3 regions of the Hafnia alvei genome follow, and region 1 is predicted to be linked to each of the others. Evidence: predicted binding sites of a transcription regulator. Region 1 holds the regulator's gene; each other region holds the start of a gene.

Evidence for each region. The regulator LexA, encoded in region 1, represses DNA repair genes until DNA is damaged. The targets are predictions, from matches to a motif close to TNCTGTATGTACATACAGNA.
Region 2: a site for LexA is predicted at 5,672-5,691, ahead of AB3Y96_RS08005 (DNA translocase FtsK 4TM domain-containing protein). Genes of this name have one in related genera too.
Region 3: a site for LexA is predicted at 1,820-1,839, ahead of AB3Y96_RS10680 (metal-dependent hydrolase). Genes of this name have one in related genera too.

The regions. Positions count from the first base shown of each region.
Region 1 is NZ_OZ061315.1:371,348-381,501, forward strand. It holds gene citC ([citrate (pro-3S)-lyase] ligase) at 1-226, opposite strand, end outside; gene dpiB (sensor histidine kinase DpiB) at 618-2,279, shown strand; gene dpiA (two-component response regulator DpiA) at 2,248-2,946, shown strand; gene lexA (transcriptional repressor LexA) at 3,111-3,719, shown strand; gene dinF (MATE family efflux transporter DinF) at 3,858-5,198, shown strand; gene AB3Y96_RS01710 (CsbD family protein) at 5,526-5,735, shown strand; gene zur (zinc uptake transcriptional repressor Zur) at 5,914-6,423, opposite strand; gene AB3Y96_RS01720 (chemokine-binding protein) at 6,981-7,283, opposite strand; gene AB3Y96_RS01725 (hypothetical protein) at 7,400-7,561, opposite strand; gene AB3Y96_RS01730 (TetR/AcrR family transcriptional regulator) at 7,683-8,288, opposite strand; gene dusA (tRNA dihydrouridine(20/20a) synthase DusA) at 8,609-9,625, shown strand; gene pspG (envelope stress response protein PspG) at 9,782-10,003, shown strand.
Region 2 is NZ_OZ061315.1:1,684,063-1,694,216, forward strand. It holds gene cydC (heme ABC transporter ATP-binding protein/permease CydC) at 1-1,338, opposite strand, end outside; gene cydD (heme ABC transporter permease/ATP-binding protein CydD) at 1,341-3,113, opposite strand; gene trxB (thioredoxin-disulfide reductase) at 3,381-4,346, opposite strand; gene lrp (leucine-responsive transcriptional regulator Lrp) at 5,140-5,634, shown strand; gene AB3Y96_RS08005 (DNA translocase FtsK 4TM domain-containing protein) at 5,835-9,611, shown strand; gene lolA (outer membrane lipoprotein chaperone LolA) at 9,901-10,154, shown strand, end outside.
Region 3 is NZ_OZ061315.1:2,229,122-2,239,275, reverse strand. It holds gene AB3Y96_RS10695 (fructosamine kinase family protein) at 1-181, shown strand, start outside; gene AB3Y96_RS10690 (YniB family protein) at 254-799, opposite strand; gene hxpB (hexitol phosphatase HxpB) at 1,117-1,779, shown strand; gene AB3Y96_RS10680 (metal-dependent hydrolase) at 1,929-2,471, shown strand; gene AB3Y96_RS10675 (L-cystine transporter) at 2,716-4,107, shown strand; gene kdgR (DNA-binding transcriptional regulator KdgR) at 4,189-4,977, opposite strand; gene AB3Y96_RS10665 (MFS transporter) at 5,200-6,576, shown strand; gene AB3Y96_RS10660 (hypothetical protein) at 6,874-7,263, opposite strand; gene AB3Y96_RS10655 (YadA-like family protein) at 7,567-9,246, shown strand; gene AB3Y96_RS10650 (hypothetical protein) at 9,410-9,826, shown strand; gene AB3Y96_RS10645 (riboflavin synthase subunit alpha) at 9,879-10,154, opposite strand, start outside.

The sequences.
Region 1 (10,154 bases):
TGAGCGCGAGGCCTTCACCACGAACAGATTCACTGATAGCAACACATTTAATAATATTCCCCGCTATCCCACCGCAGGCGATTAGCTGGTCATCACGGGTGACGGTAATAAATACTTCCACCGTGGAATCAATGCTCAGGCCATTTTCTCGAAGAAAATGAGCGATGACAGCGATCTTCTTATTTTCCGAACGCTTAACCTGAGAAAATACGGTATTACCAAACATAAAGTTTCCTGTTGCTTGCCGCATGCGTGCAGTAGGGTCACAATTGTTGTGATTTGTTGCATATTAATAACGTTTTATTTTCAATTGCTCGACGCAACGCTTTAATCTTATTCGTTTATATTTTTGCGTTGACGGAATGATCGTAAGGAGTATTAAGGCGGGAAATCTTGACCTATTTCACAAAGAGTTATCAGAATTAAATAGACTTAATGGTTTTTATTTCTTTAATTATCTTTATTTGCATAACTAACGTGGTTTTTATTTGTTTAATTGATTTAATCCGTAGAATCTGCAACGATCTAATCCATAGTGGGTAGAAAACAAGGAAACATATTCATTACATTTCCCTGATACTAGTCCATCTTTTCGCCGCAAAAAAGAGGAAATATCGATGTTTGGCAAACCAAATGTTAAAGAATTTAGGTTTTTTAGCCGCATCGCATTTCCTTTACGAATATTTCTTTTATTACTCCTAGTCTCGACATTATTGGTCGCAGCGTTGGGGAAATATCTATCCGCCTCTTTTGAAGATTATCTCAGCAATCATGTACGTGATATGGCAATGAACCAAGCCAAAATCATTGCTTCAATTGATAGTGTTGTCACGGCGGTGAAAAATAGAGATACCAAACGTCTTGCCATTATCGCCAATAAATTAGGTACCGGTTCGGATTTTGACTATGTTGTTATCGGGGATAAAAATTCTATCCGCTTATATCATCCCAACCCGGCCAAAATTGGTCTTCCTATGCAGTGGAGTAAGCCCGGGGCACTGGAGCGTGGTGAGAGTTATTTTATCACCGGCAAAGGCTCTATCGGTATGGCAATGCGCGCGAAAACGCCAATTTTTGATGAGCAGGGCAAAATTATTGGTGTCGTTTCGCTTGGCTATTTGGTCAGCAAAATAGATAGCTGGCGGCTAGACTTTTTACTGCCTTTGGCAGGCGTATTTGTCTTGATTCTGATTATCTTGATGCTGCTATCGTGGATGTTTGCTTCGCACATTCGTCGACAGATGCTAGGGATGGAACCGCGCCAAATTGCGCGCGTGGTACGCCAACAAGACGCGCTGTTTGGTTCAGTATATGAGGGACTTATTGCGGTCGATCCCGATGGGTTGATTACTGCGATCAACCGAAATGCGCGCAAAATGTTAGGGTTACGCTCGCCAGGAAGGCAATGGTTGGGGAAACCTATCGAAGAGGTTGTTGATCCTGCGGGCTTTTTCACGGAACAGATTGAAGAAAAGCGGCAAGATGTCATTTGCACTTTTAACGGCTTAAGCGTGATTGCTAACCGTGCCGCCATACATTTCGGCGATGAGCTATTGGGCGCAATTATCAGTTTTCGTAGCAAAGATGAAATTAGCACGCTTAACGCCCAGCTCACGCAGATCAAACAATATGTTGAAAGCCTGCGCACGTTACGCCATGAGCATCTTAACTGGATGTCGACGCTCAACGGGCTATTACAAATGAAAGAATATGATCGTGCGCTCGCAATGGTAAAAGGTGAGTCACAGGCGCAGCAGCAGCTTATTGATAACCTGAGAGGTTCTTTCGACGATCGTCAGGTTGCGGGGCTGCTTTTTGGCAAAGCACAGCGCGCTCGTGAACTAGGACTAACGTTTAATTTGGTTGAAGGCAGCCAGCTACGTCAGTTGCCTGAAGGGCTAGATAGCACGGAGTTTGCGGCCATCGTGGGTAATCTACTCGACAATGCCTTTGATGCTAGCCTGAAGAATTTGCAGGGTAATAAAACCATCGAGCTGTATCTTAGCGACGAAGGCGAGGATGTGATCGTGGAAGTAGCCGATCAAGGATGTGGCGTTCCTGAGTCTTTACGTGAGGCTATTTTTGAGCAAGGGGTAAGCACCAAAACAGAAGACGCCGGTGAGCATGGTATAGGACTATATCTGATTGCCAGCTATGTTGGCCGCTGTGGTGGTGTGATTACGTTGGAAGACAACGAACCTTGCGGAACTTTATTTTCCGTATTTATTCCGAAAGTGAAAAAGACTTATGACACAACCAATAACGATTCTAATTGTTGAAGACGAGACTCCGCTTGCAGAGATGCATGCGGAGTTTATTCGCCATTTCCAAGGCTGTGGTCAGGTATGGTTGGCGGGAAATCTTGCTCAGGCCAGAATGATGATTGAGCGATTCAAACCCGATCTGATCTTGCTGGATAACTATTTACCCGATGGCAAAGGCATCACGCTACTGCACGAGTTAACTCAGGCTCGTTTCCCCGGTGGTGTGGTCTTTACCACTGCTGCGAGTGATATGGATACGGTGTCAGATGCGGTGCGCTGCGGCGTATTTGACTATTTGGTGAAGCCGATTGCCTACGAGCGCTTAGGGCAAACGCTTGAGCGCTACCATGTGCGCAAGCGAATGCTAGCCAATAACGATAGCGCCAGCCAACGTCAGATCGATGATATGTTCAATGCCTATGCGCGTGGTGAACAGAAAGAAGAGCTGCCGGTTGGCATTGATGCGCTGACCTTAGATAAGGTGCAAAAGCTATTTGCCGATCCCGAGGCGCGTCATACCGCTGAAACCGTTGCGCAGGAGCTTAAACTTAGCCGAACAACGGCACGGCGCTACTTAGAGTTTTGCGCGGGTCGCCATCTGATTATGGCTGAAATCGTGTATGGAAAGGTTGGCCGCCCACAGCGAACCTATAGAGCGCCAGAAACGGCCAAAAAAGGCTGATGAATTGGCAGATTATTGACGGGTAGCTGGCTGAAAATACAAAAAATGCACGCTCAATGTAGTTCAGTTGCGCTACGGCTCAATCTTTATGTATTTCACGGTTTCAAAATGGTCGCTACCTGTATATACTCACAGCAAAACTGTATAAACAAACAGGTGGTGGAATGAAAGCACTTACAGCCAGACAGCAGGAAGTCTACGATCTGATTCGTGACCATATTGAACAAACTGGCATGCCGCCAACCCGAGCTGAAATTGCTCAGCGCTTGGGATTCCGCTCTCCTAATGCGGCCGAAGAACATTTAAAAGCGTTGCAGCGCAAGGGTGTTATTGAGATCGTTTCCGGTGCTTCCCGTGGTATTCGCTTGCTAATGGAAGATGAAACGGGCCTGCCTTTAATTGGCCGTGTGGCAGCGGGTGAGCCGCTGTTAGCGCAAGAACATATTGAGGGCCACTATCAGGTGGATCCTGCTTTATTTAAGCCAAACGCGGATTTCTTACTGCGTGTTAACGGCATGTCGATGCGTGATATCGGTATTTTAGACGGCGATTTGCTGGCCGTACATAAAACCCAGGATGTGCGTAATGGACAGGTTGTGGTTGCGCGTATCGAAGATGAAGTAACGGTTAAGCGTCTGAAAAAGCAAGGTAATATTGTCAAGCTGTTGCCAGAAAACAGCGACTTCGAGCCTATCGTTGTTGACCTGCGCGAGCAAAACTTCACGATCGAAGGTTTAGCGGTGGGCGTTATTCGTAACGGTGACTGGATCTAAAACTTCGGCTGTTGTGTTTAACATCACACCGATAGACTAAGCCCCTTAATTGGGGCTTTTTTATGCGGCATATTTGTTCATGTCTGAAACCTTTTTTTGTTGGGATAACGAGTAGGTTATCTGGAATGAATTCAAAAAATGAAAATGCTTACACCAACCGATAAGGCGCTGTGGATCCTTGCACTGCCGATGATCCTGTCGAATATCTCTGTTCCTTTATTAGGGTTAGTCGATACCGCTGTGATTGGGCACTTGGATAGCCCTGTTTATCTTGGTGGCGTAGCCGTTGGCGCGATGGCTACGTCATTCTTATTTATGCTGCTGTTGTTTTTACGCATGAGCACCACGGGGCTGACTGCGCAAGCATTCGGCGCGGGGGATAAAACGGCGCTGGCTCGCGCGCTTGTGCAGCCGCTGCTCATAGCGTTGCTGGCAGGGGTTGCTATTATCGCGCTGCGACAACCTTTGATTAACGGCGTGCTGCGGATTGTCGGCGGCCATGAAGATGTGCTGGAGCAGGCTCGTTTGTTTATGCAGATCCGCTGGCTTAGTGCGCCTGCTACGTTGGCAAACCTCGTTATTCTTGGCTGGTTGCTAGGCGTTCAATATGCCCGTGCGCCGGTCATATTGCTGGTTGTGGGCAATGTTATTAACATCACGCTCGACCTGTGGTTTGTTGTTGGTCTGGGCTGGAAAGTGCCCGGAGCGGCAAGTGCCACGGTGATTGCTGACTACGCGACCTTTTTACTCGGGATCGGCCTTGTTTGGCACGTGATGAAGCTGCGCGGCCTGCATCTGGAATATTTCCGCAATGCGTGGCGGGGAAATCTTCGCCGCCTATTGGCGTTAAACCGTGACATCATGCTGCGTTCTTTATTGCTGCAATTATGCTTTTCATCGCTGACTATCCTTGGGGCCAGAATGGGAAGCGAAGTGGTGGCGGTGAATGCGGTTCTGATGAATTTACTGACATTTACCGCCTATGCTCTGGATGGCTTTGCCTATGCGGTGGAAGCTCATTCAGGGCAGGCCTATGGTGCACGCGACGGTCGTAAACTGCAGAAAATTTGGCATTCCGCCTGTCGGCAGGCCGGTATCGTAGCGGTATTTTTTGCCATGCTGTATGCCGTATTTGGCCAGCAAATCATTCAGATATTAACCTCGTTGCCAGAAGTACAATCGTTGGCGTTGCACTATCTGCCATGGCAAATTGTTTTACCGCTGCTGGGCGTATGGTGTTACCTGCTGGATGGGATGTTTATCGGTGCGACGCGCGGTGCTGAAATGCGTAATAGCATGGCCGTTGCCGCTGCAGGTTATGGCTTAACGTTATTAACGCTCCCTTGGTTAGGTAATCACGGTTTATGGCTAGCTTTAGCGGTATTTTTATCACTACGTGGTCTTTCCTTGTGGATCGTCTGGCGGCGTCATTGGCGGGAAAAAACATGGTTTCCAGCCAATAATGTTGAATTAAATTAGGTCGTTATAGCGTTAAATAATCATGGCAATGTGATAATTCCGATAGTTTTTGCATTGCCCTAAAATGACGCGTTATTAATATTTGCTTACATTCTAACTGATAAAAATTATTCTCCGCTTATTCCCTGTTTTCTCTCTGCTTTTACGCCTTGTTGCGAAAGTTTTTTGTTTAATATTGCCGATTATCTAGCTGAAAATATTTTTATGCTCAGTATCCGCTAGTCTTAATGGTGAACGTTAACTGATGCCTCACATCGCAGTTATTAATTTAATCGAGTACAGATGTGTGGGGAATATATTCCATTACATAAGTGATACGGAGTTATTATGAATAAAGATCAAGCGAGCGGTAACTGGAAGCAGTTCAAGGGAACAGTGAAAGAAAAATGGGGTAAGTTAACCGACGATGATCTTACCGTAATCGAAGGGAAACGTGACCAGCTGGTAGGTAAAATCCAGGAACGCTACGGCTATCAGAAAGAAGCCGCTGAGAAAGAAGTTAAAGCATGGGAAGATCATAATAAATATCGTTGGTGATATTTAATCCTACTTGCTAAATAATCGCTCTGCAAACACGCATTATAAATAAAGAACGGATACGAATATTAAAACGGAAAATATTCCTTTATTAATAATGTGCCACTGCTGATATTAATTGCAGATGATTAAAAAAAGAGCCGCAGGTGCGGCTCTTTTTCATTCTATTATATAAAAACTATTTTTTCTTTTTTGGTTCTGAATGATCGTGATGGCACGTATCGCGGTTATCGCAGGATTCTATTTTCCCACAGTCTCGACATAAACCATGTGCTTCTACCACGCTATGCTGCAGCGAGAATCCAGTCAGTGCTGCAAGCTTTTCTAAATGTTCCTGCACATCCTGTGTGGTTTGTTCAGTCACTTGACCACAGCGATGGCAAATAAATAATGCTGACGTATGACTTGGCTCTTCGATGTGATGGCACATCACGTAGCTATTAGTGGACTCCACTTTGTGAATGAAGCCTTGTTCTAGCAAAAAATCGAGGGCGCGATAGATAGTCGGCGGCTTAGCCTGCGGCTCAGAAACACGCAGCAGATCCAGTAAATCATAGGCACTAATCGTGCCTTTCTGGCAAGCCATCAGACGCAATACCTCCATTCTTTGCGGAGTCAGTCGAACATTGCGTTGCAGACAAATCTCTTCTGCCTGTGCGAGCAGTCGCTCTAACGAGGTTGTGGTCATGATGTTTTGCTTCCGGCCAAGCCAATAGGGTGCCGTTATTTTAACATAGTTATACCCGTCATACTTCAAGCTACATTTTTGTTGGCTGCGTTCCTTCACCCGAATCACTGACTTGAGTCAGCTCATCGGGATTCACTCGCTTGCCGCCTCAATGTAACTCGAATTATTTTGGGTATATACCCATCAATGGCTCAAGCTACATTCTTGTTGGCTGCGTTCTTTCACCCGAATCACTGACTTGAGTCAGCTCATCGGGATTCACTCGCTTGCCGCCTCAATGTAACTCGAATTATTTTGGGTATATACCCATCAATGGCTCAAGCTACATTCTTGTTGGCTGCGTTCCTTCACCCGAATCACTGACTTGAGTCAGTGATTCGGGATTCACTCGCTTGCCGCCTCAATGTAACTCGAATTATTTTGGGTATATACCCGTCAATGGCTCAAGCTACATTTTTGTTGGCTGCGTTTGCCTGATACCCAAAATAAAACGGGCTGACAGGGGATTCCCGTCAGCCCGCTTTTACTTAAGGCGGCAGTGGCAAATATACAATCTGTTATTTGATTTCAGACTGATGAGCATAGGCGTCGCCGTTATTCAGATTATTGATAACAGTTGCGCGTTGATCCTGTGCACTCAGCTGTGAAAATGTTGCGCTACCGTGAACCGTCGGTGTTGCAATACCGGCTTCATGCAGTTTTTGCTTAGCCATCATCTGATGAGCGTAAGCAGAGCCGTTACGGTTTGAATATGCCAAGGTGCTTTGTTCTGCTGGGCTGAGGTCAGAAAATGATTGAGCGAAGGCCGAACCAGTTAGGGTAAGAGCAACGATAGCAGACAGTAAGATTGAAGTTTTCATGATTTTCTCTTCTTTAAATTTTTTGAAGTAGGTCAGGGCACACAGTGGCGACTCACTGACCTACTTTGCAGGTTTTAATAACGAATTCAATTCTGTATGGCACTGGGCAATGCCGATTATTTATTGATAGTGATCTGATGAGCTTGAGCACTACCGTTGTTCAGATGATTAACGACGGTTGCGCGTTGTTCGCTAGCAGTCATATCTGAAAAGCTTTGTGCAAAAGCGGAACCCGCAAGGGCCAGAGTCATTAGTACGGTCAAAGTGATAGTTTTCATGGTGTCATCTCGCTAAATGTGTGATCTAGATACTGATTTAATAGACCAGTCGTCTAGTTAAAGGGTAAAAAATAATGCCAAACGTTTTCACGCAGGCATTCATTGTGCTGCGATTGTCTCTTTAAATGGTGCCGGGCTTCAGCAAGCGTTCCGTACGCTGCATGGCTGAAACAAACGGTGCATCAGATCTATTGACCTTTGCCCGTAACGCTGCGCCTAACCATAAAGAGTATAGTGAATCTGCGAGTAGTTCGGGGGATTCTTCAATCACCAGCGACCCTTCTTCAACGCCAGACTCGATACTCGACTGCAACTGGGCGATGACGCGTGTGATACCAGAATCTAATGCTTCACGCATAACCTCTGATAAATCACTGACTTCACCCGCCAGTTTTACGACCAAGCACTTGCTGTGACATACCGTTTCACAGCTTTGCGTCATCCAATGTGAGAAATAATCTAACAAATGCTGACGCTGTGTCTTTTGCCCATCCGAAAATTTCTCTTTCAGCATGATCACGTAATCGCTGAAATAACGGGTAAGCATAGCTTCACCAAACTTCTCTTTAGATTTGAAGTAATGGTAGAACGAACCTTTTGGTACCCCTGCGGTAGCCAGAAGCTCATTTAAACCCATCGCTGTAAAGCCAAGGTTTAAAATCAATTCTTCACCCACATCTAAAATGTGCTCGCAGGTGTTATTGGTCGTGCTCGTCGTTTTGTTCATGTGAGTTACTATAGTAGACCGGTTGGTCTAAGTCAATAATCAAGTAAATCTGTGAACCAGATCACGCATGTATGGATATGTTTACACACAGAGTAACGCTAGCCACAGTCGCTAATGGCAGTAAGAGTATCTCAGTTCTGCCGAAAAATCAGGTATCTCACGTTTTCTCGAACAGTGTGCTTGAGCCTCTGGCTACTAGGTATGAGCGCGGAAGTCTGTGGGTTAAGCCCAAATTCACGGTATACTTGCCCAATATCCACGGTGATACTGTTTTTTCTAAGCGCCGTATCTGATTCAAACTGACTGAAATCCTGAGAATAATGACCCAAAACGCCAATAATCCTTCTTCTGCTATGCCATTCAGCCAGAGTCGCTTTTCCGTTGCGCCGATGCTGGATTGGACCGATCGCCATTGCCGCTATTTTCATCGTAAGCTGACTAAACAGACGCTTCTATATACCGAGATGGTGACCACCGGTGCCATTATTCACGGTAAAGGCGACTACTTAGCTTACAGCGAAGAAGAACATCCGCTGGCGTTGCAGCTGGGAGGAAGCGATCCTGAAGCCCTAGCGCATTGTGCGCGTTTGGCCGAGCAGCGCGGCTATGATGAGATTAACCTCAACGTAGGCTGTCCTTCGGATCGCGTTCAAAATGGTCGTTTCGGCGCGTGCCTGATGGGCGAAGCCCAACTGGTTGCCGACGGTATTAAGGCTATGCGCGACGTGGTTTCTATTCCCGTTACCGTGAAAACGCGTATTGGTATTGACGATCAGGATAGCTACCAATTTTTGTGTGATTTTATCGGCATAGTTTCAGGTAAAGGCGAATGTAATAGCTTTACGGTTCATGCGCGCAAAGCGTGGCTCTCAGGCTTAAGTCCGAAAGAAAACCGTGAGATCCCGCCGCTCGATTATGAGCGTGTTTATCAGTTAAAACGTGACTTCCCCCATCTAAACATCGCCATCAACGGCGGGGTTAAAACGCTGGAAGACGCCAAAATTCATCTGCAGCATCTGGACGGCGTGATGATGGGGCGCGAAGCCTATCAGAGCCCAAGCATTTTGGCGCATGTCGATCGCGAGTTATTTGATCCTACTGTAGAAGTACCGAACAGCATTGACGTGGTACGTTCTTTGTATCCGTATATTGAACGTGAATTGGCTAATGGAACCTATCTGGGCCATATCACGCGCCATATACTCGGCATATTCCAGAGCATTCCGGGCGCTCGCCAATGGCGTCGTCATCTGAGTGAAAATGCGCACAAGGCGGGAGCTGGTGTTGAAGTGGTTGAAGCTGCGTTGCAATTTGTTAGCCAGCCACGTGGCGAATAAAACTAAATTTTAGTAAAACTCATCAGGCGCTGTTGCATAAGCGGCAGCGCTATCTTGTAAAATCATATGGTTACGTAATTTCTATTCTTGGCATGATTCTTGTAAATCACTGAGTAGTCGACGGTATCACCGTTGTATTTCACTCAGGAGATCACCATGTTGGAAGTCCTCTTTATTCTTGGCTTTTTTGTCATGCTGATGGTGACCGGAATTTCAATTCTCGGCATTATCGCCGCCGTGGCCGTTGCCACACTGTTCATGTTGTTTGGTGGCCTGTTTGTGATGGTCTTTAAACTGCTGCCGTGGATTGCTTTGGCTATTGTGGTGGTGTGGATTTATCGCTCCATGCAGAAACCACAGACGAGGCGTTATTATTAGGTATCTATTCTATGCTCGTTCGGCGAAGAGTTTCGTCCGCCTGAATGCATAAGCTTTCCCATGAATCACAGATGTAGGCGTCCGACGAAAGGTTGCTGGCGCGCAACCTCTCGACTCTCGCGCTTTTCACTGAGTCGCTTGCCAGACCGGT
Region 2 (10,154 bases), 1.3 Mb from region 1:
TAGTTCAAGATCGGTAGCGTGGTCATTGGCGATTTTTAAATTATCACGCAGGGTTGAACTGAAAACATGTACGCGCTGGCTGACGACACCAGTGGCTTGTCGCAGCGTTGCTTCATCAAAGGTAGGCAGCGGTATGTCATTCAGGCGAATCTCGCCCTGAGAGCAGTCCCATGCGCGTGTTATCAACTGTAACAGGGTCGATTTGCCACAGCCGGTACGTCCGAGCAGGGCAATTTTCTCTCCAGGTCGCACCGAAAGGGAAATATCGTTAAGTACTGAAACCGGCTGGTTTGGATAGCTGAAGCTAACGTGGTTAATGTTAACGGCAATCTGTTCGCTCAGTGCGGGGCCTGATAGAGGGAATGTCACCTCGGGTTTTTGGTCGATCATTTGCGCTACACGCGTCGCTGATGCCGTGACCTGCCCCAAATGCTGGAAGGCGCCTGCAACCGGTGCTAAGGCTTCAAACGCGGCCAGTGAGGAGAAAACAAACAGCGCTATCAGCGCCCCCGGCTGAGCATCGTGCCCAACGCCACTGGCGGCGAGCCAGAGCATTAAGGTGAACGTTAGCCCCGACGCCAAAATCATTAAAGCCTGCGCGGCGCCGGTTAAGGACGCCTGTTTCTGTTGCTGCTGTTGCCATTCGCGTTCTTTGGCATCCAGCGCCTGACGGAAACGATCGGCGGCGCCATAGATGGCGAGTTCTGCTTGCCCTGCGACCCACGTAATTAATAAAGTGCGGTAGTCGGCACGGAGTTCAGTTAGCGCAATCCCTACGGGCTTTCCTGCTTGATAAAAACCCAGCGGCAGGCAAAACAGCAACATCAGCATGATGCCGCCTAGCGTGATTGCTAGCGTGGGATCGAACCAAGACAAACCAGCCGTAACGACCACGATCACCACGATGGCGCTAATCAGCGGAGATATGACGCGCAGATAGAGATGATCGAGAGTGTCTACGTCGGCAACCAAACGGTTGAGTAACTCCGCCTGACGAAAACGCGCAATGGCTCCCGGCGACAGCGGCAGTATTTTACTAAAGGTAAATACGCGCAGATGGGAAAGCACGCGAAACGTTGCATCATGGCTGACAACGCGCTCGGCGTAACGTCCTGCGGTGCGGATTATCGCCGCGCCGCGTACGCCAGCCGCTGGCAGCATATAGTTAAATGTCATCAGCCCCGCAAGCCCAGCCAGCGCCGATGCTGCAAGGAACCAGCCCGAAAGCATCAAAAGCCCAATGCTGGCGAGAAGGGTAACGATAGCCAGAACCACGCCCAGAGAGATAAGGAACCAGTGGCGGCGATAGAGTGCTAAAAACGGCAATAGTACGCGCATGGTTATAGCTCCTTACTACGGGTTGCAAGCAGATCGGCAAAAGGCCCTTTTTGCTGGCTGAGCTCGGCATAAGCGCCGCGCTGAACCAGCTTGCCATTATCCATCACCCAAATTTGGTCGTAGGTACTCACATCGTCTAACTGATGAGTCACCATCAGCGTGGTTTGCTGATGTGAAGCTTCAGACAATGCCTGCATGACAAGCTGTTCGCTGTGTGCATCCAAGCTGGCGGTGGGTTCATCTAGCAACAAAAGGCGACATGGACGAAGCAGGGCGCGCGCCACGGCAACACGCTGAGCTTGGCCTACCGAGAGGCGAGCCGCACCTTCACCGATTTCCGTATCAACGCCATCATTTAGCAGGGGTAAAAATTCGGTAACATGCGCACGCTCTAACGCGGTGGTTAGCTGTGTCTCAGTGGCATGAGGAGCGCCCAGTAGCACATTAGCGCGCAGCGTGGTTTCTGGCAGATTAGGGTTTTGCCCAATCCAGCCGAGGAGCTGACGCCAGCTCGCTGGCGCTAATTCACGCAGCTCTTTCCCGTCAACCAAGAGCGAACCGCGGTAGGGCAGGAAGCCGAGCAACACGTTAATCAACGAACTTTTGCCCGCGCCGCTGAAGCCCACCAGCGCGATTCTCTGTCCGGCATCAATGCTAAACGTGAGTGGCCCTGCCAGTACTTTTCCCTGCGGAGATAATACTTCTAACTCTGAAGCCACAATGCTAACGGGATGCGTACCTGTTAACTGTTCTTGGCCTTGGCCCTGCGTTGGGCTTTCGGCATCTTCAGCTAAAAAAGTCACCAGTGATTCAGCCGCGCCCACCGCCTGTGCTTTGGCGTGGTAAAAGGTGCCTAAATCACGCAGCGGTTGGAAGAATTCCGGCGCCAGAATAAGCACCAGAAAACCAGCAAAAAGCGTCACGCTGGTGCCATAGCTACCAAAATTGAGTTCACCGAGATAGGAAAAACCAAAATAGACCGCCACCACGGCGATGGAGATGGAAGTAAAGAACTCAAGCACCGCAGAGGAAAGAAATGCCATGCGCAAAACTTCCATGGTGCGGCTGCGGAAATCTTCCGATGAACGACGGATATTGTCGGTTTCGGCAGCGGCGCGGTTAAACAGACGTAGCGTATCTAATCCACGTAAGCGGTCGAGGAAGTTGCCGCTTAAACGTCCTAATGCCAAGAAGTTTCGGCGGTTGGCATCGGCGGCGCCCATACCAACCAGCGCCATAAACAGCGGGATCAGCGGCGCGGTGACCAGCAGGATCATGCCTGCGGCCCAGTTGATCGGGAATACGGTGATTAGAATCAACAGCGGGATCATGGTTGCCAGATACATCTGTGGCAAATAGCGAGAGTAAAACTCCTGCATGTCTTCAATTTGTTCAAGAATTAACGTTGCCCAATGTCCGGCTGGTTTTCCTTGTATCCATGCAGGGCCCAGTTCGTCGAGTCGATTGAGCACCAAGTTTCTAATTTGTACTCGTACCACTTGGCCACACTTAAAACCGACGCGCTCACGCAGCCAGCTTAAGGCTGAACGAAGCACAATGGCGGCAATCAATAGGCCAAAAGGCAGCAGGAGGGATTGGCGTGGTACCTGCTCAATGATCAAATCGTGCAGCAGTTTTGCCAAGATCCACGACTGAGCGACGATCAGAAGTCCAGATATCAAACCGAGGATCATAGAAATTCGAAGCCAACGGCGGGCCAGCGAACTGCGCTGTTTGAGCCATTGGGTTAATTCTCGTTGCCTGTTTTTATTCATGTGTTGCGATGGTTTCTAAAGCAGATGAAGCGTCGAAAAGAGTGCTGATGACCGGCCTATTTTATCTTTACTCACCGGCTCACGCGTAAGCGCTGATATTACAACGGCCTGCGGGGACATGAAACCAAAGGAAGGTAAATTCTGTTAACAACTGTGGGGGAGTTCAGATAACAAGTGACAATTTGAGCACAAATAGGTGAAAAATACGGAGGTTACCAGTAAATAAGGGCTACCGAAGCAGCCCTTATGATTTGAACCGGAGTCAACTTATTGATTGGCGGCAGACAGCCCATCCAAATAACGCTCAGCATCAAGCGCAGCCATACAGCCGGTGCCCGCCGAGGTAATGGCTTGACGATAGATATGGTCCATAACGTCACCCGCGGCGAAAACGCCGGGAATGCTGGTTTGGGTCGCGTTGCCGCTCAGGCCAGACTGCACTTTGATGTAGCCATTTTCCAGTGCGAGCTGACCTTCAAAAATCGCCGTGTTTGGTTTGTGCCCGATAGCCACAAACAAGCCCGTCACGCTCAGCTCTTCAACGGTATCGCTGTCGGTGGCTTTTAAACGTAATCCGTTTACACCCATTGCATCGCCTTGAACTTCATCAAGCGTGCGGTTGGTGTGCAGCACGATGTTGCCGCTTTCCACTTTATCCATCATGCGTCCAATCAAGATTTTTTCGGCGCGGAAAGTATCACGACGGTGTATCAAGTGAACCTTGGAAGCGATATTAGACAAATAAAGCGCTTCTTCAACTGCGGTATTGCCGCCGCCGATCACCGCGACTTCTTGTTGGCGATAGAAGAAACCATCGCAGGTCGCGCAGGCAGATACGCCGCGGCCTTTGAACTCTTCTTCAGAAGGCAGGCCGAGATACTGCGCGGAAGCGCCGGTCGCAATAATCAGAGCGTCGCAGGTGTATTCCTGAGAATCGCCAAACAGGCGGAATGGACGGCTTTGTAAATCGACACGCTGAATGTGGTCAAAGATAATCTCGGTATTAAATTTGGCCGCATGTTCGTTCATACGTTCCATCAGCAGAGGACCGGTAAGCCCTTCTGGATCGCCTGGCCAGTTTTCGACTTCTGTCGTGGTGGTGAGCTGACCGCCTTTTTCAACGCCGGTAATTAATACCGGGTTCAAGTTAGCGCGTGCCGCGTAGACCGCCGCGGTATATCCCGCAGGGCCTGAACCCAAGATCAGGAGTTTGCTGTGTTTGACTGTGCCCATGAATTCCTCTTTTCCAATTTTACCGGACAATAGCTCGATTGTAGGGAAGTTAGCGCCTGAAAAAAAGTGTGCAAAAAAAATGTTATCAATTTGTTTGATAGTAGCTAGCTATCGATTAGTAATAATCATGGCAGCAGATAATTTTTTTTAAACCTATTCCGATAACATTCTTGCCGAGAAAGCCCCCTAATAGCGCTTCTCGGCGACGCTTATTCGTCTGTTTTGACGGTTTATTTTGTTGTTGTCTCGAAAGCCTTCTTTAGAATAGTTGGCATGTTCGTCTGATTTTGCTTCTTTTGCTTTGACAATCGCCTGTGCATTTGCGAAAACATGGATGTAGGGAAGAACTTGTCTTTGGTTTTTGTGGCTTGAAAGGCATTTAGCAGAATTTTTATCTGCTTGAAGGCAACAAATAGCCTATTGACCTAAAACAACGCTTTCTTCTCCTGATATAAGAAATACCGTGTATACGAAAAGAAATGTGTAGTGCTTAGATTGGCTTCAATGAGTGGCGCTAGGGATCGTGGTCTTGCGATATAACCTCAATGTGCATTGATTTGAAATCAGAGCAAAGCAATTATGCGAGCCCTCGCATGTGAATTAAGCGCAATCGGCGGAAACAGATGAAGTTGAAACTTATCTTCAGCGGATTTATCCGGTTGTTTTCGTCATCATGAGCAATGGGAATTGCTGATTGACTGCAGGCATGGGGTTTTCGTTTGGGACAAATCCTTAACAAATTGAACTTGTTGAGGGGATGGCGAGCAGGGAAGGATATAAGAGAGACAATAAGATGGCAGACAATAAAAAGCGCCCCGGTAAAGATCTCGACCGTATCGACCGTAACATCCTGAATGAGTTGCAGAAGGATGGACGAATTTCGAACGTTGAGCTTTCAAAGCGAGTTGGTTTATCACCAACTCCATGTTTAGAACGTGTGCGTCGCCTTGAACGTCAAGGTTTTATTCAAGGTTACACTGCGTTGTTGAACCCGCACTATCTGGATGCATCCTTACTGGTATTTGTAGAAATTACCTTAAATCGTGGAGCGCCAGACGTGTTTGAACAGTTCAATACGGCTGTTCAGAAACTGGAAGAAATTCAGGAGTGTCATCTGGTTTCAGGTGATTTCGACTATCTGTTGAAAACACGTGTGCCTGACATGTCCGCTTATCGTAAATTGCTTGGTGAAACCCTGTTACGCCTACCTGGCGTTAATGACACCCGTACCTATGTGGTTATGGAAGAAGTCAAACAGAGCAATCGCTTGGTTATCAAGACACGATAACGGTAGCAGGTGCAAAACCTGATTAATTTGGTTACACTCCTGTGTATCTATACAGTTTCAACGCCGAGGGCAGACTCTCTCGGCGTTGTTATTGGTATGAGTCTTACTGAAATAAAAAATTACGTGGCAATGCGTTGTTCTAAAGCGGCAATAGGCAATAATAGTGCTATGGTGAAAAACAGGAACCTGGAGAGCCTTTCTTGAGCCAGGAATACACAGAAGAGAAGGACGTTACTCTCAAACGAATGAGCAGTGGACGTCGGTTATACGAGGCGTTACTCATCGTAGTAGCGTTGTTTTCTATTTATCTTATGGTTTCGTTGCTGAGCTTTGACCCCTCGGATCCGAGCTGGTCGCAAACGGCATGGCACGAACCAATCAATAATATCGGCGGCGGCGCAGGAGCATGGCTGGCTGATACCTTATTCTTCGTTTTCGGAGTGATGGGTTATGCCATTCCTCCCGTCATCATCGTTTTGTGCTGGTTTGCCTATCGCAAACGCGACGACAGCGGCTATGTCGATTATTTCTCTATTTCGCTCAAGCTTATCGGTATGTTGGCATTGGTGCTGGCATCGTGTGGCTTAGCATCGCTGAACGTCGACGATCTTTACTATTTCGCCTCCGGCGGCGTGATTGGTAGCCTTCTCGCCAACGGCGTTATTCCTTTGTTGGGTAGCGTTGGCGGAACACTGCTTCTGTTGGGCGTTTGGGCGGTAGGGCTGACGTTATTTACCGGCTGGTCTTGGCTGACGATTGCCGAAAAAATCGGCGGTGTTCTTCTCGGTGGCATGACGTTTATGAGCAATCGTTCACGCCGCGATCGGGAGGATGACTACGACTATGAAGATGATAGCCGAGAAGTGGTTGCTGCTGAGCGTGAGCGTTCAGCAGGTGAGGGCGCAGATGATGTGCTGCTTAATACCTCCGCCGTTGAAGACGATGACGATATTCTCTTGGCTAAACCCGTAAAACAGCCTGTTGAAGCGCCTTTTGCTGATGTAGATGCTGAAGACGACGATCCTTTATTGGGTAAACTTCGTCCGTTGCACGAGGCTGAAAGTTCGCTAAATGATGTGGCCCAGCCCGCGGTTACACCGACGGTGGCCCCAACCGCCGCGGTATCTGCCGTTGGCGCTGCGGTTGCCGCCGCTCAGCCGGTGGTTTCTGCTGCAACTCAGCCTATGACTTTCAGCGCTTCAGAGCCAGAGCCTGTCGCGGAAATCAAGCCGAGCATGCCTCCGCTTTACTCTTTTGAAGTACCTGAAGATAGACCGTCTAACGTGGCTAATCACTCATCGCGCCCAACGCGCTCTGCTTGGGATGATGAAGGCCCACGTCTAGGCAGTTTTGAGCCTGAAACGCCTGCGCCACAAGCGGGCTCGTCTTCATCGGGGATGAATTTCTCCGCCTCGCATTTTGAACACGATGAATCGCCAGCAACGCCATACATTAATCCGGGTTTATCTGTGGATACGGTTCCGTTTGGCGCGGCCTCGCGTAACGATGTCGTTCCTGCAACCGTATCGACTGCAGCCGCCGCTGGCTCGATGTTTATGCCTGCGTTTAGCGCAACCGAAGACAGCAGTTTACAGGTGAAACAGGGCGTTGGACCTGAACTGCCGCGTCCAAATCCTGTGCGTATTCCAACTCGCCGTGAGTTAGCCTCTTTAGGCATTAAACTTCCTTCACAGCGAATGGCTGAAGAGCAGGCGAAGAAAGAAGCGGAAGCCCAACGCCAGCAAATTGAAGCGTCTCCAAAGCCGGAACAGAACGTTACTCAGCCGATGGATGAGGAAAGCCTTGCACTGCGTCAGGCGTTTGCCGAACGACAGCAGCAGCGCTACGGTGAGCAGCAGTATGCGCATCAGGCCGAAGATGAACAGGCTGCTGAAATGGCGCGGTTGCAGAGCGAGTTTTCTGCTCAGCAACAGCAGCGTTACCAGCCACAACCTGCCGCAGACGAGAATTCATCGGCATTAAGCGGTGTGACCGCTTCTCGCAATGACTTAATGGACTTCTCACCTGCGAAGGCATTGAGCGAAGCCGCGGCTTCCAATCATAATGCGTTCAGCTTTACTCCTGTTTCAGACTTAGTGGATGACGGTCCTTCCGAGCCATTATTCACTATTACGCCTGAGCAGGAAGAGAGCGCTGCACGTGACGATGATGCGTACGATGTTCCGTTTGGTCGTTATGATGAACCAGAACAACCTGTGCAGTATGATTCGCGTCAGCAAGATCCACGTTTTGCGCCGGTGCAGCAGCCATCTGTGCCGCAAGCGCCTCAATCTCAATATAGCCAGCATAATAGCCAATATAGCCAGCTAGCACCGAGCGTGCAGCAGCCTGTTGCGCCACAGTTTGCAGCTCCAACTGCCCCAGTGCAGCAGCCAGCAGTGACCCAACAGCCAGCAGGCCAGCACCCAGCGATGGATGGTTTGATTCATCCATTCTTGATGCGTGGTCACGAGCAGCCGCTGGAAAAGCCAACCACGCCGTTGCCAACGTTGGATCTGCTCACCGAGCCTCCTGCTAACTCCGAGCCGGTTGATATGTTTGCATTGGAGCAAGTGGGGAATCTGGTCGAATCACGTTTGGCTGATTATCGGGTCAAAGCCGAAGTTGTCGGGATTTCTCCGGGTCCGGTGATCACCCGCTTTGAGTTAGATTTGGCACCAGGCGTTAAAGCTGCGCGAATCTCTAACCTGTCGCGTGACTTGGCTCGTTCACTGTCTGCGGTTGCGGTGCGTGTGGTCGAAGTTATCCCGGGTAAACCTTATGTAGGATTGGAGTTGCCAAATAAGCATCGCCAAACGGTTTATCTGCGAGAGGTTTTGGACTGCACTAAGTTCCGCGAAAGCCCTTCTCCGCTGACCATCGTGCTGGGTAAAGATATTGCTGGTCAGCCTGTGATTGCCGATCTGGCAAAAATGCCACATCTGTTGGTGGCGGGTACCACGGGTTCCGGTAAGTCGGTTGGCGTGAACGCCATGATCCTCAGTATGCTGTATAAGGCGACGCCGGATGAAGTTCGCTTCATCATGATTGACCCTAAAATGCTGGAGCTTTCGGTTTACGAAGGGATCCCACATTTGCTGACCGAAGTGGTTACCGACATGAAAGATGCAGCTAATGCGCTGCGTTGGTGTGTGGGTGAGATGGAGCGTCGCTATAAGCTAATGTCAGCATTAGGCGTGCGTAACCTTGCTGGCTACAACGAACGCGTTGAGCAGGCGATTGCCATGGGACGTCCAATTCCAGATCCGTTCTGGAAACCGGGTGACAGCATGGATATGACGCCGCCGGTATTGGAAAAACTGCCTTATATCGTGGTGTTGGTCGATGAGTTTGCCGATCTGATGATGGCCGTCGGTAAAAAAGTGGAAGAGTTGATTGCACGCTTAGCTCAAAAAGCGCGTGCGGCGGGTATCCATTTGGTTCTGGCGACTCAGCGTCCATCGGTTGACGTTATCACCGGCTTGATTAAGGCGAACATTCCGACGCGTATCGCGTTTACCGTTTCGAGCAAAATCGACTCCCGTACTATCCTGGACCAAGGCGGTGCGGAATCGTTGCTGGGGATGGGGGATATGCTGTATATGCCACCTAACTCGTCAATGCCGGTTCGTGTGCATGGCGCATTCGTTCGTGATGAGGAAGTGCATGCGGTGGTTCAGGATTGGAAAGCGCGTGGACGTCCACAGTATATCGATAGCATCTTGAGCGCTTCTGAAGAGGGTGAAGGTGGATTTGGGCTAGATAGCGACGAAGAACTCGATCCGTTATTTGACCAAGCCGTTGCTTTCGTGGTTGATAAGCGCCGAGCGTCAATTTCAGGCGTTCAACGCCAGTTCCGTATTGGTTACAACCGCGCTGCGCGTATCGTTGAGCAGATGGAAGCTCAGGGGATCGTGAGCTCACCGGGTAATAATGGTAACCGCGAGGTATTAGCGCCGCCATCGCATGATATGTAATTTCGTCATTGCATGATGCCATGTTTGCGGGCGGTGATTTCACCGCCCGTTTTATTTATCGATGAGATGTGAATACGTACGAATGTCTGCCAGCGAAAAGATGTGTAAATCACCGTCATTCAGAATGTTACCGATGATAACTCCATGTCTATTGGCTAAAGTTAGCGTATTATATTGTTCAATATAAAGCGTGGTGTAGCGGCGAACGCGCCGCTGACCAGATGATAAAAATCAGCCGAGGTTATCTGTTTTTACAGCTAACCATGACCGACAAAAGGTATAGAAAATAATGAAAAAGCTGTTATTAGCGTGCTGTTTAATGACTGGTTTTGCATCGACCGCCGCGCTGGCGACGCCAAGCAGTGACTTGCAGAGTCGTCTGAATAAGGTCAATAGTTTCCATTCAAGCTTTACTCAAACCGTAACAACAGCCGATGGCGCTGCGGTACAGCAGGGCGAGGGTGAGCTTTGGGTAAAACGTCCTAACTTGTTCAACTGGCATATGACCTCCCCCGATGAGAGCGTTTTAGTTTCTGATGGTAA
Region 3 (10,154 bases), 1.9 Mb from region 1:
GCTGCCCGCCCAAATTTATGACGGTTACCAAAGCGTTTGGCCGCTGCCGACATCATTTATTGAGCGTCAGCCCGTTTATCAGCTCTATCATCAGTTGAATATGTGCAACCTGTTCGCAGGGCCACATTTGGAGACCGCTATTCAAGCGATTGACCGTTTGATGGAGAAAGATGTGGCGTAGATTTTCTGCTTCCCTGTAAAAAAGCTCACCGTAAAGTGAGCTTTTTTATTAGCCTACCCGCGTTGTCGTGAGTTACACCAACCCGAGCAGCTTCAAAATAAAGTACCCGATCACCGCCACGATAATTGGCAGAATATACAGTGGGAAAAACTGCAGGAAAATGGTATGGCGCGGCAACACAATGCGTTTTTCTAACGCTTCACGCGAATGCCCTTCAGCCCCTTTCATCTGTTCTAAAATCAGCTGGTCTTCAATACCTTCGCGAATATGACGCACCTGCCGTGACATGCGAGCCCCCGAGGCTTGCAGTGCCATTCCCACAAAGATCAGCCAGTAGATGATCCAAAACATGATATTACCGCCGGTAAATCCCTGCCCTAATACCGGCTGCGGTGAATTGAACCAGAACACATCCAGAAAATGGGTATTAAACTTCACCATATCAATCATCACGTGCACGAAGTCCAGCATGACGGCATTAAGCCCTTCTTGCTTTTGGCTATGCTGATAAAGAAAGTTAAGTATCGACACCGTGGTTGAAAGCAGCGCTGGAATAAAAACTATCCACCCGAATATCCGTTTTGCCACCGCAACCCAACCAGCTTGTTGGTAGGTCATGCCATCCCCTTAATTTGAAATACCCGTCATATTTCAAGCTGCCTCTTTGTGGGCCGCGCTCATTTGCCGACACACTGCAACTCGAATTACGTTGGCTAGATGCGTAATTATCGCCTTGAATAACGGCAGTCTACGTGGCTGTTTCCGTTATCGCAATCTCAACTGATTGAATTGATTGGTCAGGTTTGCTGATACTTTAGGTTCGTCTAGTATAACTGGCTTAACCAAAAGCGGCGTGAATGTTAGAGTACCCGCAGCAAATAAAGTTATGACGCTGAACATAGGTTCAGGCGGTCTTAAACCACCTAGATGAGGGAATGCCTGTGAGTCGCATTGAAGCCGTAATTTTCGATATGGATGGGTTACTGATAGATTCTGAACCACTATGGACTCAAGGAGAACACGATGTATTTTCCTCCTTAGGCATCGACGTTGATGCAGCGAATGTTCCTGAAACCCTAGGCCTACGCATCGATTTAGTCGTAAAACTTTGGTATCAGCGCACGCCATGGCAAGGCGCAAGCCAAGAAGAAGTGACTGAGCGCATTATTCGCCGCGTCATTGATCTGGTGCGTGAGACCAAACCGTTGCTGCCCGGCGTTGAACACGCGTTAAAACTGTGTCGTCAGCAGGGAATGAAAATCGGTTTAGCCTCGGCGTCACCGCTTTATATGCTTAACGAAGTGCTGGACATGTTTAGCATCAGCCAGTATTTCGACGCCGTGGTTTCGGCAGAAGCATTACCGTATAGCAAACCGCACCCTGAAGTTTATCTTAACGCCGCTCAGCAACTTGGCGTAGATCCCCTCAACTGCGTGACGCTCGAAGATTCGTTTAACGGCATGATCGCCACCAAAGCTGCTCGTATGCGCTCTATTGTGGTACCCGCGCCGGAGAATATTAACGATCCTCGCTGGGCATTAGCCGATGTGAAGTTAAACAATCTCAACGAACTCACTGCGGCGAATATTCAGCCTTAATCAACGTTAAAACCAAGCGGAGCCTGCTTTAGGCTCCGTTTTATGTATATTTATACAGCAAACAGTCATCTGTTACGCTGTCACCTCTTGCTTCCTGCGAAAACTCCGATATGCTGGATAAATTACCAGTACCCTCGGCGAGTTTTATCATGACGGCGGAAGGCCATCTTATTTTTTCTGTCGCTTGTGCCATTTTCGCTAAAAAAGCGGAATTGACGCCTGCGCTCGCCCATGGAGACTGGTGGCATATCATTCCCGGTGCCTTGCTCACCTGCTTGTGGCCAGATATCGATCATCCAAAATCAGTTCTTGGGCAACGCCTTAAATGGTTGTCGTCACCTATCGCGCGCATGTTTGGTCATCGCGGCTTTACGCATAGCCTGCTTGCGGTCATCGGCGGCGTTTTTCTACTGAACTGTGAAATGCCGAGCTACATGGGGATCCCCGTTGACGCCATGCACGCAATGGTGATCGGATATCTCAGCCATCTGCTTGCCGATATGCTCACCCCCGCCGGTGTGCCTTTGCTATGGCCCATTCGCTGGCGTTTCCGGCTACCGATACTCAATTCTCAGAAAGGCAATCAGTTAGAGCGGATCTTATGCATGTCTCTGGTGGGCTATGCACTATATTGGGGCGGTGATTTAATGCCTTTTTACGATTTACTCAGATATGTAAGTCATAAATTATGACGGAAATCACACTGCACTGGTTACAAACCCTTCGTTTTGACTGTTTAGCACACAAACTCGATGCAAAAATTATAATAAATTCATTTTGGATATAAGCATCACATGTAGGGTGCTGTTAGCATATATAGCATTGATTAAGACAATCACGTTTCAGCGTAGGTTAGCACGTGGCCCAACGAGGCTGCGGCGTCCTTAGGGCACGCCGGAACGTATAAAAACATATATTAGAAATTTGGAGATTGGGATGAACCTACCGCTCGTGATTAACGTGCTGGTGTTTGTGGCGCTTTTATTGCTGCTGGCACAGACGCGTCGTACTAAATGGAGCCTCGCTAAAAAAGTTTTAGTCGGCTTATTTATGGGTGTCCTATTTGGTTTAGGGCTACAGCTGGTTTACGGTTCAGACAACCCCGTACTCAAAGACTCTATTAGCTGGTTCAACATTGTCGGTAACGGCTACGTACAACTGCTGCAAATGATTGTGATGCCGCTGGTGTTAGTTTCTATTTTGAGCGCCGTCGCTAAGCTACATAACGCTTCATCGCTGGGCAAAATCAGCTTCCTTTCTATCGGCACTCTGCTGTTCACCACGATGATCGCAGCATTAGTTGGGGTGTTGGTAACTAATCTATTTGGCTTAACGGCCGAAGGTTTGGTTCAGGGTGTACAAGAAACCGCGCGTCTGGCCGCGATCAATACCAACTATGCGGGTAAAGTTTCAGACCTAAGCGTTCCTCAGCTGGTACTGTCATTTATCCCTAAAAACCCGTTTGCCGACCTAACCGGTGCGAGCCCCACCTCTATTATCAGCGTAGTTATCTTTGCGGCGATCTTGGGAACGGCGGCGCTGCAGCTGCTAAAAGATGATGAAGTTAAAGGTAAACGCGTTCTTACCGCTATCGACACCCTGCAATCACTGGTGATGAAGCTGGTTCGACAGATTATGAAGCTGACACCATACGGCGTACTGGCGCTGATGACCAAAGTGGTTGCGGGTTCGAACATGCACGACATCATCAAACTCGGCAGCTTCGTGGTTGCGTCCTATCTTGGCTTGGCGATCATGTTTGTGGTACACGGCTTATTGCTGTCGTTTACCGGCATTAACCCACTGAAATTCTTCCGCAAAGTCTGGCCGGTTCTGACATTCGCCTTCACCAGCCGTTCTAGCGCTGCCAGTATTCCATTGAACGTGGAAGCACAAACCCGTCGCATTGGCGTACCTGAATCTATCGCCAGCTTCTCAGCGTCCTTTGGTGCCACTATTGGCCAAAACGGCTGTGCGGGGCTTTATCCTGCGATGTTAGCGGTGATGGTTGCGCCAACCGTAGGGATTAACCCACTCGATCCGCTGTGGATTGCGACGCTGGTGGGTATTGTCACCGTGAGTTCGGCAGGCGTTGCAGGCGTTGGCGGCGGAGCAACCTTCGCTGCGCTGATCGTGTTACCCGCGATGGGGTTACCCGTTACGCTCGTAGCGTTGCTTATCTCCGTTGAGCCCCTGATTGATATGGGCCGTACCGCGCTGAACGTGAATGGTTCTATGGCGGCCGGCACCATCACCAGCCAGATCCTGCGTCAAACCGATAAGAGCGTATTTGACTCTGAAGAAGAAGCCGAGCTGGCACATCAGTAATTAGCGAATATTATTTGCAAAAAAGGGAGCCATTGGCTCCCTTTGATATTTATCTATCGCAATAAATTAGAACGCGTTTATTTAGAACGGATAGTGGTGATAACCCAGCTGCTCAGAAATATTACGCGCTGCGGTATGCAGCATTTTAACGTATTCGTGTTTAGCATCTTCGGAGAAACGGATCGTTGGGAACGAAATACTCAGCCCCGCAATCACCACGCCAAAGCGATCAAAAACAGGCACAGCGATACAGCGCAGCCCTTCTTCCTGTTCTTCGATATCTTCACCAAAGCCTTGCTCTTTCACCGCGTCTAGCGCCGCCAGCAACGCTTCAGGGGTAAGGATCGTTTTATCGGTGCTACGCTTGAACTCAATCTGGCTGATGATTTCTTCTGCTTCGCTACGATCGCGCCAAGCCAGCAACACTTTACCAATGGCGGTCGTGTGCAGCGGATTGCGACGACCAATACGCGAATACATACGCAGGTTATACATTGAGTCAATTTTATGAATGTAGACGATCCCATCTTCATCCAAAGCGCCCAGGTGAATAGTTTCACGCGTCAAGCGCGAAAGCTCGCGCATTTCAATATCGGCGCTGCGGATCAAATCAACATTTTGCAAAGCATGCGCGCCCAGTTCGAACAGTTTAAGCGTCAGCGAATATTTCTCTGATTCACTCTCCTGCGAAACATAGCCAAGAGACTTCATGGTTTGCAGAAAACGGTAAACGGTGCTTTTCGACATCATGACGCGCTGTGACAGCTCAGTGATGCCTATTTCGCGCTCCTCGGTGAGCGCTTGTAAAATCCCAAACACTTTAAGTACAGAAGAGACCGAATCGGGTTGTTTATCTATATCTGTTGACATTGTATTTCTTTACCCTATCAGATGATTAAATCGAACCTATGTTTCATTATAAAAGGAACAGCTACTGAAATACAGCCTGTTAAACAGGTTAATCAGGTGGTTAACCGTTTCCGCACGCTAGATCCTTTGTTACAAACAAAGCTAAATGTGACGGTGGTCTCAAGTGATAATAAAAGTTATAGTTCCGCAACTGACTAATAAACTCTTAACGATTGTTGCTGAATGAAATCAACCATAAATGATGGCGTTCCACTGCCTCAACGATACGGCGCAATTTTAGCCATTGCACTGGGTATTACCGTCGCGGTCCTTGATGGCGCGATTGCTAACGTCGCCCTTCCCACTATTGCCCGCGATCTTAACGCCTCTGCCGCAACGTCGGTTTGGATTGTTAACGCCTACCAGCTAGCGATTACCATTTCTCTGCTCTCGCTGGCCTCCTTAGGCGATATCATCGGCTACCGCAAAATTTACCTCACCGGATTGTTGGTGTTCAGCGTAACGTCACTGGGTTGCGCCATGTCCGACTCACTCTGGACGCTCACCCTTGCTAGAGTGCTGCAAGGCTTCGGCGCGGCGGCGGTAATGAGCGTGAACGTCGCTTTGGTGCGTCTAATTTACCCTCAACGTTTTCTCGGCCGAGGAATGGGGATTAACGCATTAATCGTCGCGGTTTCGGCGGCGGCGGGGCCATCGGTCGCAGCAGCAATTCTCTCCGTGAGTAGTTGGCCGTGGCTATTTGCCGTTAACGTACCGATTGGCATTGCCGCCTTTATTTGCGGCATGAAATTTCTTCCAGAAAATCCGCCAAAAGTGGGTAAACCGAAGTTTGATGGCTACAGCGCGTTGCTTAACGCCCTCACTTTCGGCCTGCTGATTTCGGCCATTAGCGGATTTGCCCAGCGCCAGAATAACTTTTTATTGTTGGGCGAACTGGTCGTTATGTTGATTGTAGGTACACTTTTCGTGCGCCGTCAGCTCAATCAAGAGTTTCCGCTGTTGCCCGTCGATCTATTGCGTATTCCAATCTTTTCGCTGTCGGTAGGAACATCAATATGTTCCTTCAGCGCACAGATGCTAGCATTCGTTTCACTGCCCTTCTTCCTGCAAACGGTTCTCGGCAAAACGGAAGTGATGACCGGGCTCCTGCTAACGCCTTGGCCTATTGCCACCATGATAATGGCACCGATTGCCGGACGACTGCTTGAGCGCTTTAACGCGGGGCTACTGGGGAGTATTGGGCTGATGCTATTTGCTATTGGGTTGTTGTCGCTGGCGTTGCTTCCTTCCCATCCAACTAACATCGATATTATCTGGCGGATGGCGCTGTGCGGTGCGGGTTTTGGTATTTTTCAATCCCCCAACAATCACACCATGATCTCTTCCGCGCCGCGCCATCGCAGCGGCGGCGCCAGTGGAATGCTTGGCACTGCGCGTCTACTGGGACAAACCAGCGGAGCTGCTTTAGTGGCGCTGATGTTCAACCTGTTTGGCGATCTGGGTACGCATTCGTCGTTGCTACTGGGTGCCCTATTCGCGCTTTGTGCCGCGATTGTCAGTAGCCTACGCATTCGCCAACCAAAGCCAGCCGCTCAATAACATACTAAAGCTGTACCATGCCGTCATTGATAATGTTGCGCAATGACGGCATGTTTTTGACGGCATGTTTTGCCTAAAATCGCCTCGTTGGGATTTCCGCTCCAAACAGCCAGCCCGCTTTATTCCACCTAGCCAGCAGCCAGCCAAAAAACCTCAATAGATTGAAAAGTAAGAGCATATTCTCTTTAAACGTTGAACCATTCTTATGATAACGGTTTGATAAAATTTAAATAGAACGCTTAAGAACCAGCAGAATTTAGTAAAAAAAAGCGCCCACGAAAGGAGCGCTTGAGATGGCTATTCAGGTAGATGTTTTTCAAGATAGTCCAAAACTTTTGGCGTCACTTTGTGCTTGCAGAATTCGTAGCTTTTCCAGAAAGCAGGATCGCTGAGGTAAATCTCTGAAGGTGTGCGGAAATCTTGCAGAATCATAAACTCACAGAAAAGCTCAGGCGACCTCTTTTGCACAAACTCAAGCAACCTAATCAACGTTTCTGCCGCTGCAGGGATCTCTTTAACATCACCACTTAACCACTTATGACTTGTTGATCTATGAACCTGACACAGCAGCGTAAGTAAAGCTGGCTCAATCTCCATGCGTTCAAATGTTTCTCTAAACGCTTCACTCATTACATTCACCGCCTTTATAGAAATTTGATAATTATCAATTAAAGTTGATTTTACCACTTTCTGCACCCATCACAAAATTGTTGCTTTCTGCGACAAAATCAAATCTCACGATGATTCATATATTTACACCAATTTACAAAACAAAACTTAATTCGTAATGAAAATAAATAATCCACTAACGCACCTAATAGATACGTACATTCGTTTCTGTAAGAGCGGTTATTATCATGATAACGATTACAGTGTGATTTTAGTCACTAGACCAGAATAATAATTCACGCCTAAGATGTGCGTAAAGCGACACAAAGACGTTTCTGTAGACACAATAATTTAACATTACTTTTTTTAGAGATAACTTTGATGAAAACCACCTCCATAGCTTTTTTCGTTGCAACCGCACTGACAGCCTCACATGCAGCTAACGCGACAAATACCGACGTAAACAACTTTATAAAGTTAGCAACTGCCCAAGGCACCCCCTTCAACGCGGTGCGCGACGCTTACCAAAATCTTAACGCTCGTGACCGTTTGATCGTGGATGAAACACATAGCCGCGCGGGTATCTCTGATGGTATGTATAACGATTTCTCAACGGATGCACCTACCGCAATCACGCCAGCAGGTTGGAACAAAGAAGCGACGTTAAAACAGCTTCATCCATTGGTTTCAGTAGCCCCAGCAGCACCTGTAACACAGCCAACACAGGCGCAATTGAAAGCTCAGTTTGCCGCACTAAAGACAGCCAAATTAAAAGCCGATATTGAAGCTAAACGTGGTGAATCTAGAGCAGCCGCCAATGTCGTGCGCACAGCATCGCAACACATCGCGCCACTCATTACAGCAGATGAACAGACCGCACGTGATAACGGTCAAGACTTGGCAATCAATGACGCACACGCCACCGCAACACAGGCCATGTACAAAGCAAATTCTGCTTATAACTATGCCGACACAGTCCATCATGAAGCAATGGTGATAGGTGCAGACGTTGACACCAACACGGCCAACATTAAAACGAACACCAGTGAAATAGCGTCTGTAAAAACAACGCTTGATGACACAACAAAAACAGCCAATCTTGCAGAAACTAAGGCTACCACCGCGTTAGATGTTGCCTACATTGCAAATGGCAAGGCAGACCAGGCACAGACCGCTGCAACAATCGCCAATGACAAAGCAGACCACGCACAGGTGACCGCTAACACAGCTACCGATAAAGCAGACCATGCGCAGCAATCAGCCGATCATGCCAATGTCAACGCGAATCAAGCGCTGAAAAACACCTTCAATCTGTCAAGCCACATTGCAGCAAACGAGCAAGGTATTAAGGCCAACGCAGCAGCTATTGAACAGAATGGATCTAATTTAGAAACCGTTGCCGAGTATGCCAAAAGCAATCACGACCAAATCAACCAGGCTAAAGCGACTGTAACGGGTATTCAGAAGAAGGAAGCCATTCAGAACGGTTCACGCGTGCAGGGAATGATTGCAGCTAAGCACAACGCTGAACAGGCTGACACTCAGCAGCAGATTAAAAACATAGTTTCTTCTGTATCTGCTCAGCCCGATCACGCAACACAAATTACAGCTAACCGTGATGGTGTCGCTAAGAATGCTGCCGGTGTTCAGAAGCTAACCAAACAACAACGCATTGATTCTGTTTACTACGGTGAGCAAATTCAGAACTTGGCAACAAATACCCATTCAGCCATTCGTTCAACCCAATCGCGTGTAAGCGATAACACGGCGTCTATCAACAAGCTGAACAGCAATTTCAGCAGCTTGAAAAACTCGGTAGATGATAACCGCAAAGAGGCTAATGCAGGCATCGCTGGCGCAACGGCCATTGCATCAATGCCGCAGGTCAAGTCTGGTGACTCATTTATGGTCTCTGCAGGCGCTGGTACATTCAATAGCGAAAGCGCTGTTGCCGTCGGTGCTTCATTCAATGCAGGCGATCATACCGTGATAAAAGCAGGCGTTTCAGCAGATACTCAGTCAGATTTTGGCGCGGGTGTTGGCATCGGTTTTTCATACTAATTAACACAATGCCCACTGTAGTATGTAAACAGTGGGTATTTTCGCCGCCCCCTAACGCCCACTTGATGAAACTCATCTATATATATTCCTAGGTGAGCAAAAAAGCGGTGCAATGACGACGGTTAACATTAAGACTTATTCCCTGACAAGTAAGGTAAATAGAATGAAAATGCCAAGAGTAATCGTTGCAGGACTGATAATTGGCTCGCTTGCGGCCTGCTCATCTCAAGCCGATCGCATGGCGAAATGTGAGTCTCAGGGGATCAGCAAAGACGCCTGCTATATCGCCGAACAAAGCCGACAAAACGCAATTAACTCGGCGGCCGAGAAACAGGCACTAGAAAATGCGCAAGCACAGTATGGCCAAGCAACACATAAACCTGTGGTCAAAACCGGCTATGGCGTAACGGTCAAGCGTGGTGCTGATGGTATTGTCACCGTTGATGGTAAGCCTGCGGCATTAGATGAAAAAAATGCCGATGCGTCCGTCTATTCACAGGGAAATTATCAGGTGATTTTCTATACCAAAGGAAAGGTGGCGCTGATGGAAAACCGTCAGTTTAAAGGCTATTTGAAATAAGGATAAAAGCCGGATGAGGTGAAAACAGCATCCGGCTGCGCTTTTTACAATATTAAGCCACGGAGTCAACATTCATGGCCGCTTGCAATGTTGCGTCACGGCTGGCTAACACGCGCTCTACCGTATCAACCACGGCTTGAGTCTGCGGATCGATCTCAATATTGACTTTATCCCCCAGACGCTTCACGCCAAGCGTAGTGCGCTGCAGTGTTTCTGGGATCAAATGTACGCAAAAACGGCTCTTCGTTACCTCTCCGATAGTCAAACTAATACCGTCGATGCCGATAAAACCTTTATGCAATACGTACTTCATCAGCTCAGGATTTGG